Regions from separate parts of the Lentibacillus daqui genome, predicted to be linked through region 2. Evidence: predicted binding sites of a transcription regulator. Region 2 holds the regulator's gene; each other region holds the start of a gene.
What was found. The regulator Rex, encoded in region 2, represses fermentation and respiration genes when NADH is low (regulators of the CRP and FNR family bind a similar motif). The targets are predictions, from matches to a motif close to TTGTGAAATATTTCACAA.
Positions count from the first base shown of each region.

Region 1: the regulator Rex is predicted to act here: its motif matches at 2,784-2,801, upstream of O2S85_RS09555 (hemerythrin domain-containing protein).
Region 3: the regulator Rex is predicted to act here: its motif matches at 2,622-2,639, upstream of O2S85_RS08855 (hydroxymethylglutaryl-CoA synthase).
Region 4: the regulator Rex is predicted to act here: its motif matches at 3,008-3,025, upstream of O2S85_RS13100 (nitrate/nitrite transporter).

Region 1 is NZ_CP114176.1:1,881,067-1,885,749, reverse strand. Features, by position in the region: gene O2S85_RS09570 (nitrate reductase subunit alpha) at 1-1,558, opposite strand, end outside; gene O2S85_RS09565 (hypothetical protein) at 1,565-1,834, opposite strand; gene O2S85_RS09560 (hypothetical protein) at 1,876-2,217, opposite strand; gene O2S85_RS09555 (hemerythrin domain-containing protein) at 2,220-2,636, opposite strand; gene O2S85_RS09550 (acylphosphatase) at 3,156-3,431, shown strand; gene fdxA (4Fe-4S ferredoxin) at 3,543-3,782, opposite strand; gene O2S85_RS09540 (M14 family metallopeptidase) at 3,995-4,683, shown strand, end outside.
Region 2 is NZ_CP114176.1:623,735-628,417, forward strand. Features, by position in the region: gene O2S85_RS03370 (ABC-F family ATP-binding cassette domain-containing protein) at 1-1,873, opposite strand, end outside; gene moaC (cyclic pyranopterin monophosphate synthase MoaC) at 2,041-2,550, shown strand; gene O2S85_RS03380 (redox-sensing transcriptional repressor Rex) at 2,531-3,163, shown strand; gene O2S85_RS03385 (DUF2268 domain-containing putative Zn-dependent protease) at 3,396-4,187, shown strand; gene O2S85_RS03390 (hypothetical protein) at 4,303-4,554, opposite strand.
Region 3 is NZ_CP114176.1:1,754,617-1,759,299, reverse strand. Features, by position in the region: gene O2S85_RS08870 (DUF6398 domain-containing protein) at 1-441, opposite strand, end outside; gene O2S85_RS08865 (zinc-ribbon domain containing protein) at 465-641, opposite strand; gene O2S85_RS08860 (RQC-minor-1 family DNA-binding protein) at 596-1,222, opposite strand; gene O2S85_RS08855 (hydroxymethylglutaryl-CoA synthase) at 1,373-2,548, opposite strand; gene pnpS (two-component system histidine kinase PnpS) at 2,945-4,321, opposite strand; gene O2S85_RS08845 (response regulator transcription factor) at 4,318-4,683, opposite strand, start outside.
Region 4 is NZ_CP114176.1:2,580,050-2,584,732, forward strand. Features, by position in the region: gene O2S85_RS13095 (ABC transporter ATP-binding protein) at 1-765, opposite strand, end outside; gene O2S85_RS13100 (nitrate/nitrite transporter) at 1,414-2,913, opposite strand; gene O2S85_RS13105 (PadR family transcriptional regulator) at 3,324-3,653, shown strand; gene O2S85_RS13110 (pentapeptide repeat-containing protein) at 3,706-4,425, shown strand; gene O2S85_RS13115 (hypothetical protein) at 4,654-4,683, opposite strand, start outside.

The sequences.
Region 1 (4,683 bases), 1.3 Mb from region 2:
CAGCATTATCAGCAAACTCTTTCGCTACTTTAATCACGTGGTTTTTGTTGACACCGGTGATGCTTTCCTGCCAGGCAGGTGTATAAGGTTTTGAATCATTGTAATCAACTGGATAATCACCAGGTAGATTACGGTTTACGCCGGTATGTGCCATCATCAGATCATAAACGGTTGCTACTTTAATCGTGTTTCCTTGTTTATCCTGAACGTATTTAACCGGAACACCGCGTTCTACGACATTACCAGTTTCTTCAGCAAAGTAAGGGAATTTCACCAGAACGGTTTCATCGGATTCATTGATAAAACTCAGTTTTGGGTCAATCACTGATCCATCGTCTTTCTCCAATTCCAAGTTCCACTTGTTTCCATTATCCCAACGGTAACCTTGACTGCCATTAGGAATTTCCATTTGGTCCGTTGTTTCATCCCAGACAACCGTTTTCCACTCAGCCAAATCAGGTGTTACGCGCAAATCAATATCTGACGCGCGTAAAAATCTTCCACTCCGGGAGTCTTCATTAATCGTTACCAGGAATGGCAAGTCTGTGTACTTTTTCACATAAGAATTAAAGTATGGAGTCTCATTTTCCACATAAAATTCCTTTAAGATGACATGGGTCATTGCCATAGCAAGTGCTGCATCGGTTCCCGCCCGTGCCGGCAGCCATATATCGGCAAATTTTTCATATTCCGCATAATCAGGGCTGACACCAACAACCTTTGTACCGTTATACCGGGCCTCCACCATGAAGTGCGCATCAGGTGTACGGGTTTGTGGTAAATTGGTTCCCCAAATAATAAAATACTTGGAATTATACCAGTCCGCACTTTCAGGAACATCGGTTTGCTCCCCCCAAACTTGCGGTGATGCTGGCGGTAAGTCTGCATACCAGTCATAGAAACTTAAAATCGTACCACCTAGCAAAGATAGAAAACGTGAACCGGCGGAATAACTAACCATAGACATGGCTGGGATTGGACTAAATCCAGCAATACGATCAGGACCATACTTTTTAATAGTGTGGATCGAGGAACTGGCAATGATTTCGCACATTTCCCTCCATGTCGCCCGAACGAATCCGCCTTTACCACGGGCATCAACGTATTGCGCGCGTTTATTTGGATCGGTCACAATATTTTCCCAGGCCTGAACAGGATCAAGACCATTTGCACGTTCTTTCTTCCACAGTTCATATAAATCACCACGAACATACGGGTATTTCACGCGAATAGGACTGTATGTATACCAGGAAAAACTTGCCCCTCGCGGACAGCCCCTTGGTTCATATTCCGGAAAATCATCGCCGGTAGTTGGATAATCTGTTTGCTGCGTTTCCGATGTGATAATCCCGTCTTTAACATAAATTTTCCAGCTGCATGAACCGGTACAGTTAACACCATGTGTGGATCGAACAACCTTATCATGCTGCCAGCGTCTGCGATATATGTCTTCCCAGGCGTGTGGTCGCGGACTTTCCTCTGTCCAATTCTGATTGATTTGCTCACCGCGTTTAATATGTTTTAATGAATCCAGTAGCTTATTTTTTGTTTTTCTCAACGGAAATCACCCTTCTTCATGTAATGAATCAATTGGATTAAAGCGTTCCCCCAACAATTTAAATGTGCCGGATCCTTCTTCCAACTCCTCGAGAAATATTTTTAATTCCGGTGCATTTGCTGCAACCAGGATCAAGCGCTCCAGAGTGTTCATATCACTGATCTTATAAACAGCATCCACTACACCTGGTTGTATATTCCCAAACCGCATTCGAAGTACAGCAATCAAATCTTCACGGTCTTGAACAAGATTGGCATCCTCTTCAAACATAAACATTGACAATCTTCCTTTCTACAAATATCGGATACCCCAGTGGTTTACACTTTCATCATTTTAAAGTAATCGGCAACCATTACTTCCTTAATCGCATCCACGTTTTGCAGAACGAAATCAATAATACCCGGGTCCATTTCGTTCAGTTGCACAGCTGTAAAATGTTGCGACACAGTGTGGGAGTATCCTTTCCCATAATGAAGAATTAATTGGTAACTCCCCTTTTTCTCTTTTATATTTATTTGCAGATCATATGGGTGAATATGAAAGTCTTCCAGTTTTGTAACAATTTGTCTGTATAACTTTGGAAAACAAATCCTTAATGATCTTTCTTTCGGAGTTTTTTCATTTTCTGATGTCAATGTTTCCACCTCCAATAATGACATGGTCAATGATCAGGTAAAATCTTCTCTTCTGATCGATTATGAAGCTCATCAACAATAATTAATGCTTGAAATCGTTGCACAATGTAATCGTTGACCGTCCCTTGATCAAGTAATGTTCTGATTTCTGCAACTAGCAGTCTTAACAGATTATGATCACGTGTTAATTCTACAATCGAATCTTTTAAGGACGGATCAGCTTCAGCAAGTTCTTTATATAATCCTTCTTCCTCAGAATCGGCGTGCCTTAGTGTACGAGTTTCCCAATGTTCCACGGTAACAAATGCCACTTCCAAAGCTTTTTCGACATGCCCGTCTTTTACAAGCTTGTCGAGTAATTCCGTTAACTCTGCTGCTTCATTTAATGCGGCTTCATGGATAGCCGCGTGACTGTCCACATGCTTTAAAGCAGGCCCTGACATCTCATCACTTCCTATTTTTTACTTAAACTGAATAAAAGAACTGTATTAGTCAAAAGTTGATTCAAACTATAACAGTACTTTTCTTTTTCCTTAATACAAATGTAGCATAACATGGTAAAAATCTTATAACAATACGTAATCAAATTAATGTGAGAATTGTCACGTTGTTGCTTTTTTGACACTTTTTCCAGTAGTACAAGCTTAAAAAGTGATGTTACATTGGTTTTGATACCGCATACAAATTACTTGTTCCACCATCTTGGCTGCACGCAGGTTTCAGCATCTTTTCGCCAATTATTACTGTACATTTGATCCTATATTGTTACTATGAGCATTACCAATATGAAAACCTTTTAATCCCTAATCACCGTGTTTTTTATAAAGTGAAACTTCAATCAATGGGGGTATTACTGCCGGTTAATGGTGATAAAGAAATCGCTCCATTGTGTTTTATTTTATCTGTTTATGGTTAAGTAATATATAGACAGAACGATAATTATAAGGGGGATATATAAAACAATGGCAATTCACGTAATCGTAAGTGGTCGCGTTCAAGGTGTTGGATTTCGTTACGCAGCAAAACAATCAGCGGTACAGCATAAACTGGTTGGATGGGTGCGAAATAAGGAAGATGGCACAGTGGAGATGGAAATTGCCGGAGATCATACAAATATCGAACAATATTTGGAGGATATGAAGTCTGGATTTAGTCCATTTATTCGTGTTGATCAGATACAAGTTGAATCAACATCAGCAACCGAACAAGATTTTACCGGTTTTTCAATCAAACAATAATATAGATAAAGCCACCATGTACCCCATAGTGGCTTTATCTACTAGTTAAGGCAGTATAAAATTCATAGCTTTATTCCCTCACCCGGCTCCAACTTCCAGCGGCTGGGGTACTTACCGGTCTTCAAAAAATTGCCGATTTAATTCAATGTATTTCGTTTCTTCTTCTGGTATTTCATCTTCCATATAAATTGCCTCGACAGGACATACTGCTTCACATGCACCGCAATCGATACAGATATCGGGATCAATATAAAACATATCTTTACCTTCTTCTATACAGTCAACAGGACATACTTCCACACACTCGCCTGATTTTTCATTCAAACAAGGTGAAGTAATCACAAATGCCACGTGAAAATCCTCCTTTCAATACCTTTTCTCTATATGTACAAATTCATCCATAAAGTAAAGTAAAATTTGTATACTAATATAGTAACGAACAACCCTGATTCTTTCAAGATTTTCGCTGAAATTCATCTTTTTGTCTGTTTTGTCATAGGATTAATAATAGGAAAAGTAGAGATACTGATTGCTGGATATCTCTAGTCAGAGGAGGAAATTGAATGGAAGTTACGGTACGACGCAATGATTCATTATGGTATTTTAGCCAACTATTTGGTATTCCAGCCGTTTTAATTGAAAAATCAAACCCCAAGCTGACATCAGATTCAATTGAGGCTGGGGCAAGTTTGCAAATTCCTGGTTACCGTTTACGTGAATATATAGTAGCTGAAACAGATACATTATGGGAGATTGCCAATCATTATCATCTCCCAATGGATGCAATATTATTAGTGAACCCATTTGTAAAAAATTGTCATATTCAAACTGGACAACGGATATACATTCCAGAACGCATTAATGAGCTAATTGTACCTGATGGTGAGCCATATACATATGAACAACTGGTGGAAACGATCAACCAGCTGATAACCGTTTACCCATTCATCATTGGTCAATCGATTGGCCATTCTGTTATGGGCAAAGATATTGTTGAACTGCAAATTGGTATGGGAGATAAACATATACATATCAATGGGTCGTTTCATGCCAATGAATGGATCACTACTTCGGTTATTATGAAATTTGTAAATCAATATGCACTGTCACTTACAAATAATACTTCGATCCTTGATGTTTATATGTTATCTCAATATATTAATACTTGTCTGTCAATTGTTCCAATGGTAAATCCTGATGGCGTGAATCTTGTCTTAAATGGTTCAACTGCTGCCGGATCATATCAAGCTGA
Region 2 (4,683 bases):
TATCCGTTTTTGTAGTTAGTTCTAATGCCTTTTCATGATCTTGATAAATTTTTGGTTCCGCCATTTTATGTTCTAAATGGCTTAGTTCTGTTTCTAATTGTTCAATGGTTGTCTCAAGCTCCGCAATTTTACGTTCCTTCTTTCGCTGTTCACTTTGTCGCTTCTTTTCTTCCTGGAAGGTGGAGGCCGATTTGTTTTTTGGCTCGCGTTCAGGTACGATTTTGTTCGCTTGTTTTAATTGCTCCCGTTCCGCTTCTTCTTGCTTCTTCTCCAGATAGTAGTCATAGTCACCTAAATAGACGGTAACCCCATCATGTTGCATCTCGACGACTTGATCGGTAATTTTATTGATAAAATATCGATCGTGGGATACGAAGATAATGGTTCCCGGAAAATCCATTAATGCTGCCTCCAGTACCTCCTTACTATCAATATCCAAGTGGTTTGTCGGTTCATCAAGGATAAGTAAGTTGGCTTTTTGCATCATCAGTTTGGCTAATGACAGACGGGCTTTTTCGCCGCCGCTTAAGGAATGTACCTGTTTTAAAACATCATCCCCGGAGAATAAAAAGTTGCCCAAAACGGTTCGAATATCTCGTTCATTGATGGTTGGATAGTCATCCCATAATTCCTGCAAGATGGTTTTTGTCGGGGTTAAGGTCATTTGTTCCTGGTCATAATAGCCAATTTGTACACCGGTACCAAGCTGGATCGTTCCATGATTTGGTTTTAAGGTTCCAAGTATTATTTTAAGCAGGGTCGTTTTCCCCACACCATTGGGTCCAACCAGTGCAACCCGATCTCCGCGGTTGACATGCAAATTGACGTGGGAAAACAGCTCTTTTTTATCATCGTCATAGCGAAAGGAAACATCATTTAATTTTAGTACATCATTTCCGCTTCTGCGGGCAATCTCAAATGTGAAATGTGCTGATGATTCCTCCCCGGCAGGTTTATCCAGTTTCTCCATTTTTTCCAATTGTTTTCGTCTGGATTGGGCGCGCTTCGTTGTCGATGCCCGGACAATATTTTTTTGAATAAAGGTTTCCATTCGTTTGATTTCTGTTTGCTGTTTTTCATATTCTTTCATTTTCTGTTCAAATTGCTGGGCCTTTTGTTCTAAAAATTTACTATAGGTTCCATGATATTTTTTTGTATGATGGTAAGAGATCTCATAAACAATCGTCACGGTTTTGTCCAAAAAGTAGCGGTCATGGGAAACAATAGTAACCGCTCCGGGATAACCGACTAAATAATTTTCCAGCCATGCAAGTGTATCAATATCAAGATGGTTGGTTGGTTCGTCAAGGATAAGCAGATCTGGTTTCATCAACAGCAGTTTACCCAGGGCAAGCCGGGTTTTCTGGCCGCCACTCAATGCATTGATCGGGGTGCTGTCATCATAGTCCTGAAAGTTTAACCCCGTCAGTACAGATTTTATCTCTGCCTCGTAACGATATCCGCCACCTGCTGTAAAGGCCTGTTGTGCCCGGTCATAGTCATGTAATAGCTGTTGATAATCCTCTTGGGAAAGCGAATCTGTATCTGCCATTTGTTGTTCCATGATACGCAAGCGTTTTTCTTGTTTCATTAAGTCTTGAAAAACCGTCAGCATTTCTTCCCAGATGGTTTTATCGGATTCAAGTCCTGTATGTTGGGACAAATAGCCAATGGAAAGATCTTTCGGTTTGTGTATTTCCCCTTCATCATGGGAAAGTTCTCCAGCCATTATTTTCAGCAAGGTAGATTTCCCTGCTCCGTTTCTCCCGACAATAGCAATTCGGTCTTTATCTTTTATTTCCAATTTTATATTCGATAATATTTGTTCCGCGCCAAAGGATTTGGAAATGCCATTTAGTTGCATGATAATCATAAATCGTTCACCTCATCCACATTAGTGTATCGTATTCTTGGAAGGTTAGAAAGTATAAGGTAGGTCATTTCGACTGCGGTTTTTGAATGTGAAATAAATCACGACTTCTGTTCCTGTTTCTGTTAAACTATAAGAAGTACGGTTGAAAGCGAAATGGAGTTGAAAAAATGGCGGATTTCACACACTTTAATCAACAGGGACGAGCCCGTATGGTGGATATAAGTGAAAAGGCTGAGACAGAACGAACGGCCATTGCTGCGTCCAGTGTTAAAGTCTCAGAAGAAATTTATCAAAAAATCAACGATCATCAAATAGAAAAAGGCGACGTACTAGCGGTCGCTCAAGTAGCCGGTATTATAGCGGCAAAGAAAACATCTGACTGGATTCCCATGTGTCATCCATTGTCATTGAAAGGGATCGATATTTCATTTGATTGGCATGTCAAAGATGACGTGTTTGAATTGAAAATAGAAGCGTTTGTCAAAACAAAAGGCAGTACGGGAGTGGAAATGGAGGCATTAACTGCTGCTACTGCGACAGCATTAACCGTCTATGATATGTGTAAGGCGATTGATAAGGGCATGATCATTGGAGAAACACGCTTATTAGCGAAGAAAGGCGGAAAATCCGGTGACTATCATCGCGAACAAGGGGAGGATAACGGTGGAGCAAAATAAGATTCCGCAAGCAACAGCAAAAAGATTACCTCTATATTATCGGTTTTTAAACAATCTGCACATTCAGGGGAAAATGCGCGTCTCCTCCAAGGAATTAAGTGATGCAGTTAAAGTGGACTCAGCCACCATTCGTCGTGATTTTAGTTACTTTGGTGCTTTGGGAAAAAAAGGTTATGGCTATAATGTAGAATATTTGCTTGGCTTTTTCCGGAAAACGCTGGATCAGGATGAAACAACCGAGGTTGCCCTCATTGGGGTCGGAAATCTTGGTACGGCTTTTTTGCACTATAATTTTATGAAAAACAACAACACCAAAATCGTAATGGCGTTTGATACCAATAAAGAAAAAGTGGGAACCGATATTGGCGGGATACCTGTCTATCATATTAGCGAGCTGGAAGAAAAGCTCGGCGACGTACAAGTGGCTATCCTGACTGTACCGGCAAGCGAAGCGGATGGAATTACAGAAAGGCTTGTCAACCAGGGAATCGCTGGCATTCTGAATTTTACCCCAGCCAGAATAACAGTCCCCGACAATGTCCGTGTCCATCATATTGATTTAGCTGTAGAACTGCAAGCACTCGTCTATTTCTTAAAACATTATCCATTGTAGGGACAGAGGGCCGGTTTCGGGTCGGTTCTCCTGCCTCACCTTTAGGGACAGAGGGACAGGATCCTTGTCCCACCGTTTTTTTCCATGTGAAAGATTGCCGGAACAGAAGAACCGTCCCTTTGCCCCGGAACAATTTGGGTTATCTGTCATATAGTATAGTGATCGTTCAACTTTGGAAAAGGATTGGTTGTAAATGGCGGTTGTGCAAACATCTAAGTGGCTTGACGCGTACATGGCAAAAAAAGATAAGGAAACATCCCAAATAAAGGTAAGAAAACATCACCAAGAGCAAATAAGCGGCAGACTAAAACCCTATTTTCATCATGCAAATACTGTTGAAATTCATGAGCATTTACTGAGAAACGGGCTGTTTTTGCCAAGCCCGGACGATAAGTCAATCATCAAATCGTTAAAAGAAAAAAATTGTTGGGAGACCGTGAAGACATCACTAACCAAGCTGCGAAAAGATTGGCATGGCCCCGATGTCCCTGTCTTTATATTGCCTTCCAATGTGCAAAATCGAAAACTCCAGGCTGATTTTAACGGGCTATCCGGTTTGTCCTATCCGGATAAAGTGTTTTTGTTTGTCACCCCATACAATAAAAAAGTTGAGCTGGAGAAACTGCTGATTCATGAATATAATCATGTATGCCGGTTAAAACACCTTGATAAATCCGAAGCAAACATGGATTTGCTTGATTCTATTGTTCTGGAAGGTTTGGCGGAAATGGCCGTGGAAGAGCGCCTGGGCAAGGAACACCTGGCAAAATGGGCAACCCTTTATCCATCCAAAACGGCCTTGTATCACTGGGAAAAATGGCTTCAACCAAATTGTACCGTAAAAAGAGCCGAACGCAGGCACTATGAATTGCTGTATGGAAAAGGATTTATTCCGCGATGGGCCGGTTATAATGCCGGCTATCATATGGTTTCCTCCTATGTAGCGAATACAAATAGTACCATTGAGCAGATGTTGGATGTCCCAGCAGAAACAATTCTAAAGGAGTCCGACTTTCCAAAATAGTGTTACAAAGCCCGCTATATTGGCAGGCTTTGTAACATGTGGCAAGCAGCCGGTAAGGTATTTAAAGGGAGGGCAAACGAATCATCCACACATTCCGTCGTCTTGGTACGTTTTTTTACCAGAAGAAAAGTGGGGAAAATGCTGCAATGGCACCAAGGGCAATTCCTGAGACAAATCCCAGCCCAAACCCACCAAATCCCCATCCGTAGCCGTACCCGCCAAGACCTCTGTGCATTGGACGAAGGTAGACATGGGTAGGTGTGACCCGATCAACAATCCCATGATGTACCCGACCATCTTTCGTTCTAATCCTTACTGGTCTGCCCCTGCATTCCATGCATCGATGATAATAAGGATTTACAGGCATTCTTCAATTTACTCCTTTCTTAACCATAAAGGTATCCTTCTATTGATGTGTTTTCTCACAATAGATAAAGCAAACAAGTGAAATCAATCATTCACTGCTGTAATAATACCTTATGTATTTACCCCCCCT
Region 3 (4,683 bases), 1.1 Mb from region 2:
CTTAATCATATCGTTTGGAACGAGTAGTCCATTTATCATTGACATATTATTAAGTGGATTCTCTTGTTTAACCGACTCTGTTGCAAACTCACTATCAAAATAGGACATGTTAAACATATCGCGAATCTTTTTTGACTTTTGCGAGACAGTACTTTTATTTGTATGAAAATATTCATTGATATCTGTAACAGAAGCATATGGTTGCGTACTCTCGTCAAATAAAAAATTCACCGTCCCCAATGCATGAATAATAGCCGCAGCCCAAATTTCAATTTTCCCGGCAATAAATGGCACATCCCGCTTTCTAGCCATTTTATCGATCAGCTTTTTTACAACCACCTCATATTCCTCATTTAAATACGTTTTGCTAAAATCACCTGTAAGCTGAAGTAACTGCTCTTTCTTTTCTGCTAATTTTTCCTTTGCGGCTGCCACGTTCATTCTCCTCTCCTTTTGAGACTGTTTCAAAATAATTCGCCAAATTTCCGTTCCAACCGGCATTTTTCACATCGTTTTGGCCACTGAAAACCCATGTCTTTAAAAAACTTTTGTTCTCCGATTGAAAAGGTAAACCGATCACCACATTCCCAGCACTTTAGCTGTATATCCTGTGGGCAGATCCTTTTAATGCTTCGTTCCATTCCTGTTGCCTTTCCAAAGCTTCACTACGATCAACCTGTTCTCCAGATTTCAACATGCCGATTGTTTTCCTGATTTCCGCACGTACCTTTTTATAGTCAACCTGTTCCCATGCCTCCAGATACGGGATATATTTAGTTTCCCCCGATTCCTGCACTTTTTTCAATAGCAAAAGTATCATTCCTCGATTGCGATCCTTTAAGTAGGTCATATCTGGTATTGGTTGATCTTCTTCTATCCACTTATCCCATTCAGCCAAAAATTCATCAGCACGCCGATCCCGTTCAATATACCAGCCGCGTTCCGTGAACACAATCATCGGAAGTTTCCCTGAATATTGAATATCAAGGAAATCATAATCGATCATCCACTCAATTTTTTCCTTGACCGCTTCCATTTTTTCCGGTTTGAAATAACCATAGACTGGGCACTTGTCCAATTCTAGTGCAAGAACCTTTTTCTCTCGTGAACCTTTCAGGATTTTGGCAAGCAATGTCCGTCCGCCTTGTGCAATAATTTCATCTGCAGCCCGTAATATAGCCAGGATTTCATGTTCCGGTAATGATTGGGTCGCTGTTTCCATTGGGATTGTCCTTTCTTTAAAATAGTAATAGCCAAACTATCTTTCCGATTAATGTAACCATTATTATATACTTTTTACCGCTACCCTGCCAAGAAATAAAAATAGAACCATAGCATTGGCGCTCGCTATGGTTCTACTAATTTGTTACAGTTATTTAGCTGATTTATTGATGTATTGTCGCTTATTATCCGTTATACCTGCAAAGCAAATGGTTGCAGGATCCTGGTCGATTTCCAATTCCACCTTCCGATCATTCGTGGGTAAAGTTTCCTCAAAAATGGCTTCGTATTCAGGAACAGTTACCTCGGTACGTTCAGAAAATAGCTTGGTATGTTGGTCTATTTGCAGGTGTTTTCGGTAATTTGGTTGCAAAATTCCACTGAAGAACTCACCTACTGCACCCGAGCCGTAACTATATAACCCGATTCTGGATCCCGCCTCCAGGTTTTCTTTTTGTTCTAATAACGATAACAAGCTTAAATACAATGATCCTGTATAAATATTGCCGACCACCCGATTATACGCCGTACTAATTTGATAATTGGCCATGATCCGTTCCTGGTCCACTACTGTTCCTTCATCCAAAATGGTGCGCAACGCCTTTTTACCCATTTTTGTATATGGCAAGTGATAACAGATTGCTTCATAATCTTGCAGTTCCAGACCTGTCTTTTCTTTGTATTGCCGCCAAACGTTATTGAAAAACGCAATATACTGTTCATTGGAAAATTTTCCATCCACAAATGCCTTATCAGCGTAAATTGGCCGCCAGAAATCCATAATATCAGCGGTCATGTATGCATTATGTTCTTCCAAAACCATAATTTTTGGATCTGCACTAATGAGTAATGCAACTGCACCAGCCCCTTGCGTAGCTTCTCCCGAGGTATTCAAACCATAACGGGCGATATCTGATCCCAATACCAGCACTTTGCTTCCTGGATGTAGTGCGATATGCCCTTTAGCCATTTGGATACCAGCAGTTGCCCCATAACAGGCCTGTTTTAATTCAATGGCGCGTGCTTGTGGTTTTAACCCAAGCAATTGATGAACATATACCGCTGCTGATTTGGAGTGATCAATCCCCGACTCCGTTCCAAAAATAACAAAATCAATCTTCTCTTTATCATCGTCATCTAATATTTTCAGGGCCGCGTTTGCTGCAAGTGAGACAGCGTCCTGAGTTAGCGGTGGAATTGCCATTTTTTCCTGGCCGATTCCGATTGTAAATTTCTCGGGTTCTACATTTCTACTGACAGCCAGTTTGTTCATGTCTACATACAAATGAGGTGTATAAAAGCCTATTTTATCGATTCCTATTTTCAATTTTCTTCTCTCCTGCTTGCTATAAAATTTATATATCATGTGCTGGAGAAAAACCCCAAGCCGCATCGATACTTCGTGATTATTTTCACATACCTGTACAACCTTAAGTTAACAGTATAAATAATAATATAAATGGGTGTGAAAAACAATGAAAAGGTTGCACTGGGACGGACCTGGTTAAAACTACCAGGTCCGTATCGAGCAGTTTGTATAAATCGGCAATTAAGCCGTCCCGTTCAATTCAGTTGACGGCTTTCCAGGAAAAATATAATAGTGCTGTCCTTAATGATTTTATTCGGGACACTTGTAGCGATTCCAACTTTATTTACCTCTTAAGCGAGGGTCGTGTATTATTGTAATACTCGCTTCTCCATGGTTGATCCGATATTGTAAGTTCTATTCTTGTGACCTAGGGAATATAATTTTAAACGTTGTCCCTTTCCCGATCTCGCTTCTTACATCAATTCTTCCGTTGTGCGCCTCTGTTAAGTGTTTAACGATGGCAAGCCCAAGACCTGTACCGCCGGAATTCCGGCCCCTTGCCTTGTCAACGCGATAAAAACGCTCAAAAATTCGCGGAATTTCATCCAAGCTTATTCCTATCCCGTTATCCTTGACAATAAATTCAACAGTACGAGGGAAACCTTCAACATGAACATGTATAAACCCTTTTTCGGGGGAATAAACAATAGCATTTGTGATAACATTAATGAACATTTGTTTCAAGCGAAAAGGATCGCCCTCGATCACGGTATGTCCTTTCGCCCCGGATTGTATATCAATGCTTTTTTCTTTTGCTTCTTCTTGTAGTAATTCAAGCGTTTCATCTACAATTTTGCTAAGATCCACTTCTTGCCAATTCAGTTGAAACGTATCACTTTCAATTTTTGAGAGTTCCAGTAAATCATAAATTAACGCTTCCAATCGCTCACTTTCTCTCAAAATAATCGTCATAAATTTCTTTCTAATATTTTCATCTTTCATCTCTTCATCCAACAGTGTTTCGGCAAATCCCTTTAGAGAGGTAACAGGGGTTTTTAATTCATGGGACACATTAGCAACAAATTCTTTTCTTACTTTTTCTAGTTTCTTTAGCTCAGTAATATCACGAAGGACGACAACAATTCCTTTCGCATGACTGGAACCGTGTTTAATTGGGGCACAGTAAATGTCAATATATCGTCTTTCAATACCAAGCGGCAGGATAACGGATTGACGTACAATCGTTTCGTTAACGATGGATTCATGTATTGTGTTTCTAACTTCCTCATCATGGAGAACATATTGATAGTTTTTGTGGAACCAATCTCCTTTTTTAATATGAAACATATCCTGGAAGGTTTGATTGGCAAGCCGTAAATGCCCGTCCATATCAATGAGAAGTAAAGAACTGTCAATGTTTTCAATTAACGTCTCCAACTGGTCTTGTTGAATCTGGGATAACTTGACCGTTTTTTGCAAGCTTTCTCCAAGTTCGTTCAAATGACGATTTAGCTGACCGGTGGATTTCGGCTTATCTATGTATGTACGTGTACTGAAATTACCAGCTGTGAACTGCTTGATCATTCTAACCGATTCATCCAATGGTTTTGCAAAATTCCTAATGACAAAATATCCAATGAATAGGAACAAAAGGAATGTCGATATTAACACTACGGAAACGAGCAACAAGTGTCCTGAAAACAAAAATAGCACAATTCCGGCACCTAATAGTAACACCAATAATATCCCACTCAATATAGCCATAAATTGGAATACGATATGGTGTATCATTTGGGTTCCTCCAATTTATATCCAAATCCGCGAACCGTTTTTATATAACCCGGTTTTTTCGTATTTTCTTCAATTTTTTCACGCAAATGGCTAACATGCACATCAGCAATTCTTGTGTCACCGACATAATCAAAATTCCAAACCGCATTGAGAATTTGTTCCCTTGAAAGAACATTGCCCTTATTTTGTGCTAAATACACGAGTAATTCAAATTCCTTCGGCGTACATTCCATTTCCTGGCCTTTGAAATAAGCTTCATATTTTTTGGGGTAAATTTCCAATTCACCAATGACTATTTGTTCTTCCTTTGATAATTCCAATTCATCATTTGCAAGAATGGTACGTCGGAGTACCGCCTTTAC
Region 4 (4,683 bases), 1.8 Mb from region 2:
CAGCCCAACAAGAATTTTCATCGTTGGCTCGAATAAGGCATCAATTTTTACAACCTCGATATTTTTCCGATAGACATCCTCCGTCATCGCTTGAAATCGTACCTCTTCCTGTTTTTCCTGCACAAAAGCACGGATCACCCGCACCCCACGAACCGATTCCAAAACATCATTATTCATCTCGCCAAATGCAGCTTGTGCCTTCATAAAGCGAGCATGAATTGCTGCTCCATATTTATTCATCACGACTGCCATAATTGGTAATGGGATCAGCGCAGCAAGGGTTAATTTCCAACTGATGGTAAATCCCATCATGGCGATAATCATCAACATGAACATACTCGAATCAACCAGTGTCAACACACCAAATCCCGCCGTCAACTGAATGGCACGCAAATCATTCGTTGCACGGGCCATTAAATCACCAGTCCGGTATTTACCAAAAAAGGTTGGCGTCATATGCAAAAAGTGATCCATCAATTTACTCCTGGTCCACCGTTCTAAAATCGCCGCTCCGCTGAACAAGGTATAATCCCACAAAAACGAGATGGCATAATGAATAACCGCTAGCAGCAAATAACCGGCAACGATCATGGTTAATAATTTCATTGTCAGTGTTTCAAACTGGATTTTATCAATCGCGAAGCCAACTATTTTGGGCGGGATTAAGCCAATCGCACTGGCAATAATTAATACCGTTATTGCTAACACATACCGTTTCCAATAATACTTAAAAAACCATTTTAACTTGTTAAAAACCTGAAACATCTTCTCACCCTCTTCTTGCAAAAATCTGCTGACATACGCTTTGTTACGGTTTTTTTACATGGGCTAACATCTCCTGTTAATTTCATTATCATCCGGGAGTTTCGACCAAATTGGTATGGATATCGACCAGTTTGGGGCACGTATCAACCGATTGAAGGCAGATATCGACCGCTCATGACTGGATATCAACCGGTCTCGCCAACATATCAACCGGATTAGCGCTGTTATCAACCGGTTCGTTCAACTATCCCTAAACAAAAAAGCACACGTCGCCTATGACGTATGCTTTCGTAAAATAGAGTGTTCTTACCGACAAAAATTTCGTTAGCCGGGCGAATGAGCTGTTCTAAATCACAAAAAGGCCACAGACATATGTGACCTTTACCAAACAGTTTCAGCTTATCATGTAAATCAGCTATTGCTTCCACTGACATCGTTTGAGGTCACACCATTTATAAAATTTTGCTTGTATAGTTGTTGCTTTTGCTGTCGTTGTAATTGGCGTTGCATGGTAATGACCTCCTCTCGTTATTTGACTCCCAGTAATTATAATATTACTAAAATTTAAAGTCAATGCCCTTTTTCTTCTTTTCCTCAAAATAGGTAAGTATTCCTGCAAAAAAAGAAGATGTCATATGGTCTTCTTTTTTACTTTTTCACTTCAGATATATCACTCATCATCCCGACATAATACTGCGGCTGTCCTTTGCTGTTATTTAACTGGCTTATGGTCAACCATTCGGGATAGATCTCACCGTTTTTCCGCTTATTCCAGATTTCTCCTTCCCAATAACCTTTTTCCCGCATGATCTCCCACATGTCTTGATAAAAAGTTTCATCATGCTTGCCCGATTTAAGTACACTCGGCGTTTTCCCTCTCACTTCTTCTTCCTTAAATCCAGTTATACGCGTAAACGCAGGGTTAACGTTTCGGATAACACCATGTTTGTTGGTGACCATGATGCCTTCCGCGGCTCCTTCAATAATTCGTCCCTCAATACTCAAGCGATCTTGATAATACATATAAATGACAATCACAAAACTGACCAGTGCAAATTCTGACAATGCCATAAAACCAATTGCATAGTGTCCGGTTAAATTGAAGACCGTTGTGAGTACAATTGGCGGAAAAAATCCCCCTAGTCCGCCCATTGCCGACACAATTCCGTTGACGATCCCGGCTTGTTTGGAAAAATGCAGTGGGACAAGCTTAAACACGGTACCATTTCCAATCCCGACAAAAACAGCAACCGATAACGTTCCAAACGTATAAAGGCCAATCGTTGGTGAAAAGGATAAGATAACACCTGATATACTGGTTCCCAAAAAGATAATCATCAAAATCACATACGGATTAAATTTATCGGCAAGCCAGCCACCTAATGGACGCAACAATGTCGCCAATACAATAAAGCCGGCTGTTCGAATCCCGGCATCAACCGGATCCAGTGAAAAGTGTGATGCCAAAAAGTTAGGCAAATAGACGGTAAAGGCAACAAAAGCACCGAACGTGATAAAATAGAAAAAACTTAAAAACCATAGTGTTTGATTGCGGTAAACACTTTTGATTTGCGCCATCATGGAAACCTTGACTTTTTTCTCCTTGCGATCGCCAATGATAAAATTAATGACAATAAATGCAAGTAACAAAACAAGATAAAAGCGAACCGTATTTTCCCAGCCATACGATTTTGCCAGCATCGGCGCAAAAAATGTGCTGATTGCTGTTCCTGCGTTCCCTACCGCATAAATCCCGTTTACTAATCCATGTTTTTCTTTTGGATAATATTTTGGCAGTGAGGTTACTCCGATAGAAAACGTGGCTCCACCAACCCCAAGGAAAAGTCCACTAATAATTAAATCGGTAAACGACTTGGCAATACTCATATAAAACACAGGAAACAAAAGGATAACAAAACTAATCATAAAAATTGTCCGGGCACCAAAGCGATTTGTATAAAATCCGATCGGAACCCTTAACACAGATCCAAGAATAACCGGAATCGCCGTAACAAGCGACATTTGCCCGGCTGTTAAATGAATGTCTTCGTTAATAATTGGCATCAACGAGGAAATCAGCACCCATACCATAAACCCAACGATCAAACTGACGGATTGCAGCGAGAGTTGTAGATTTGGCCGATTCATGCTCAACCATCCCTTTCCAGATTTGGTTTTTAAAACTGAATAAAATCCCTTCCTACCTTCATATCACTAGCTTATGACAAAACACATTCACCAACTGTGAAAAAAATCACATAAAGATCCAATCATTATGACACCTTTTTGACATTCTTCCGTTTCTCTCCCTTTGTTTTCTATTTCCTCCCTTCCGAACTTGGGGAGCACACTCTGCTTCTTTTTCGTGATGAAAGCACTATTCCCAAACATTTGGCCAACACTCTCAAGTGATAATTCAAGTGCTTGCTGTTTTTTTCCGTTTGCCGCTGATCTTTTTCATTCGAGTCCCCTTATTCATTTACATATTTGCTGTTATACACAAATTACTTTGACAGATATAGTAATTTATTATATATTATACACAAGGAGGTGAGGATGTGGTTCAGTCAAAGCTATCCTCCGATCTGCTGCGCGGACACGCTGATACGATGATCTTAAAACTTTTGTTAAATGGAGATAAATATGGATACGAAATTAGTAAATTAATCCGGGCGAATTCAGGGGAACAATACGAATTAAAGGAAGCGACCATGTACTCCAGTTTGAAACGGCTTGAAAAAGAAGGCAACATCCGCTCCTATTGGGGGGACGCGACTCAAGGCGGACGAAGAAAATATTATACGATCACATTAAGCGGGAAAGAAACCTATAAACAAAATAAACAAAACTGGGAACAGGCAAAGAAGATTCTGGAACGCTTGTTATGAGAAATGAAGTACCCGAATGAAAAATGTTAAACAATAGAAAGGATAATGATCCATGATTGACCAAATAAAAGCGCATGTGCACAGCATTTTTATGCCCTATCAAAATGTAAAATCTGCCAAAGAACTGGAAGAAGAACTGTCGCAAAATCTCAAAGAAAAATATGATGATTACAAACAACAAGGATACAGTGATAAAGAAGCATACAGGTTAACCATCGACTCCATTGGTGAGGTATCGGAGTTGGTAGAATCCATTAATCTAAAACATAATGAATTAGAGCAAGCCGTACAGATGAATTTTTCCTGCCAACGTCTCCGGGATTCAGATTTCCGTTCGGTTTCGGTTCATGATGGTAAATTTAATGCCAGTGAGTTAAAGGGATCCGATTTCAGCCATTCTGACCTGACCAACAGTACGTTTAAAGGCAGTGATTTATACCAATGCATTTTTGAAGATGTCAATTTAACCGGAACGCTATTTAAAGGCGCGAATTTGAAAGGGGCAACTTTCAAACATTGTATATATAATGGCACACACTTTAAAAATAGCAATTTGGAGGGATTAGTCTTTGATGGGGAAACCTTTCATCAAACGATATTTGAAGGATCCACGTTAAAGAAGGCATCATTTCGTAATGCAATATTGACAAGCGTTCAATTTCGCCAGTCAGATGTAAGGAAAACCGATTTTTCCGGGGCCAGGATGGATAAGTTAACCTACAACTTTTTACATGGAGCCAAGGTAGACTTAAGTAACGTTACGATTATATAAGGGGGTATATTTCATGAGTATCGCAACAGCTATCGTTATTTCGACGGCAATTGTTTGTGTAACAGGATTTATTACGGCTGTTACTTTAAAAGGCATGAGTATGGGTGACTGATTTAAACAAAAGCCAATGCTCACTTTAGGTTGAACATTGGCTTTTGCTCAAAATAGATCGGACAATTCAAAATAAACAGTCTGAAAGCTACGCCGCCTAGAACTTCTCGGTCCTTTTTATTCTCCTTTTTGAACACGCACTTGAAG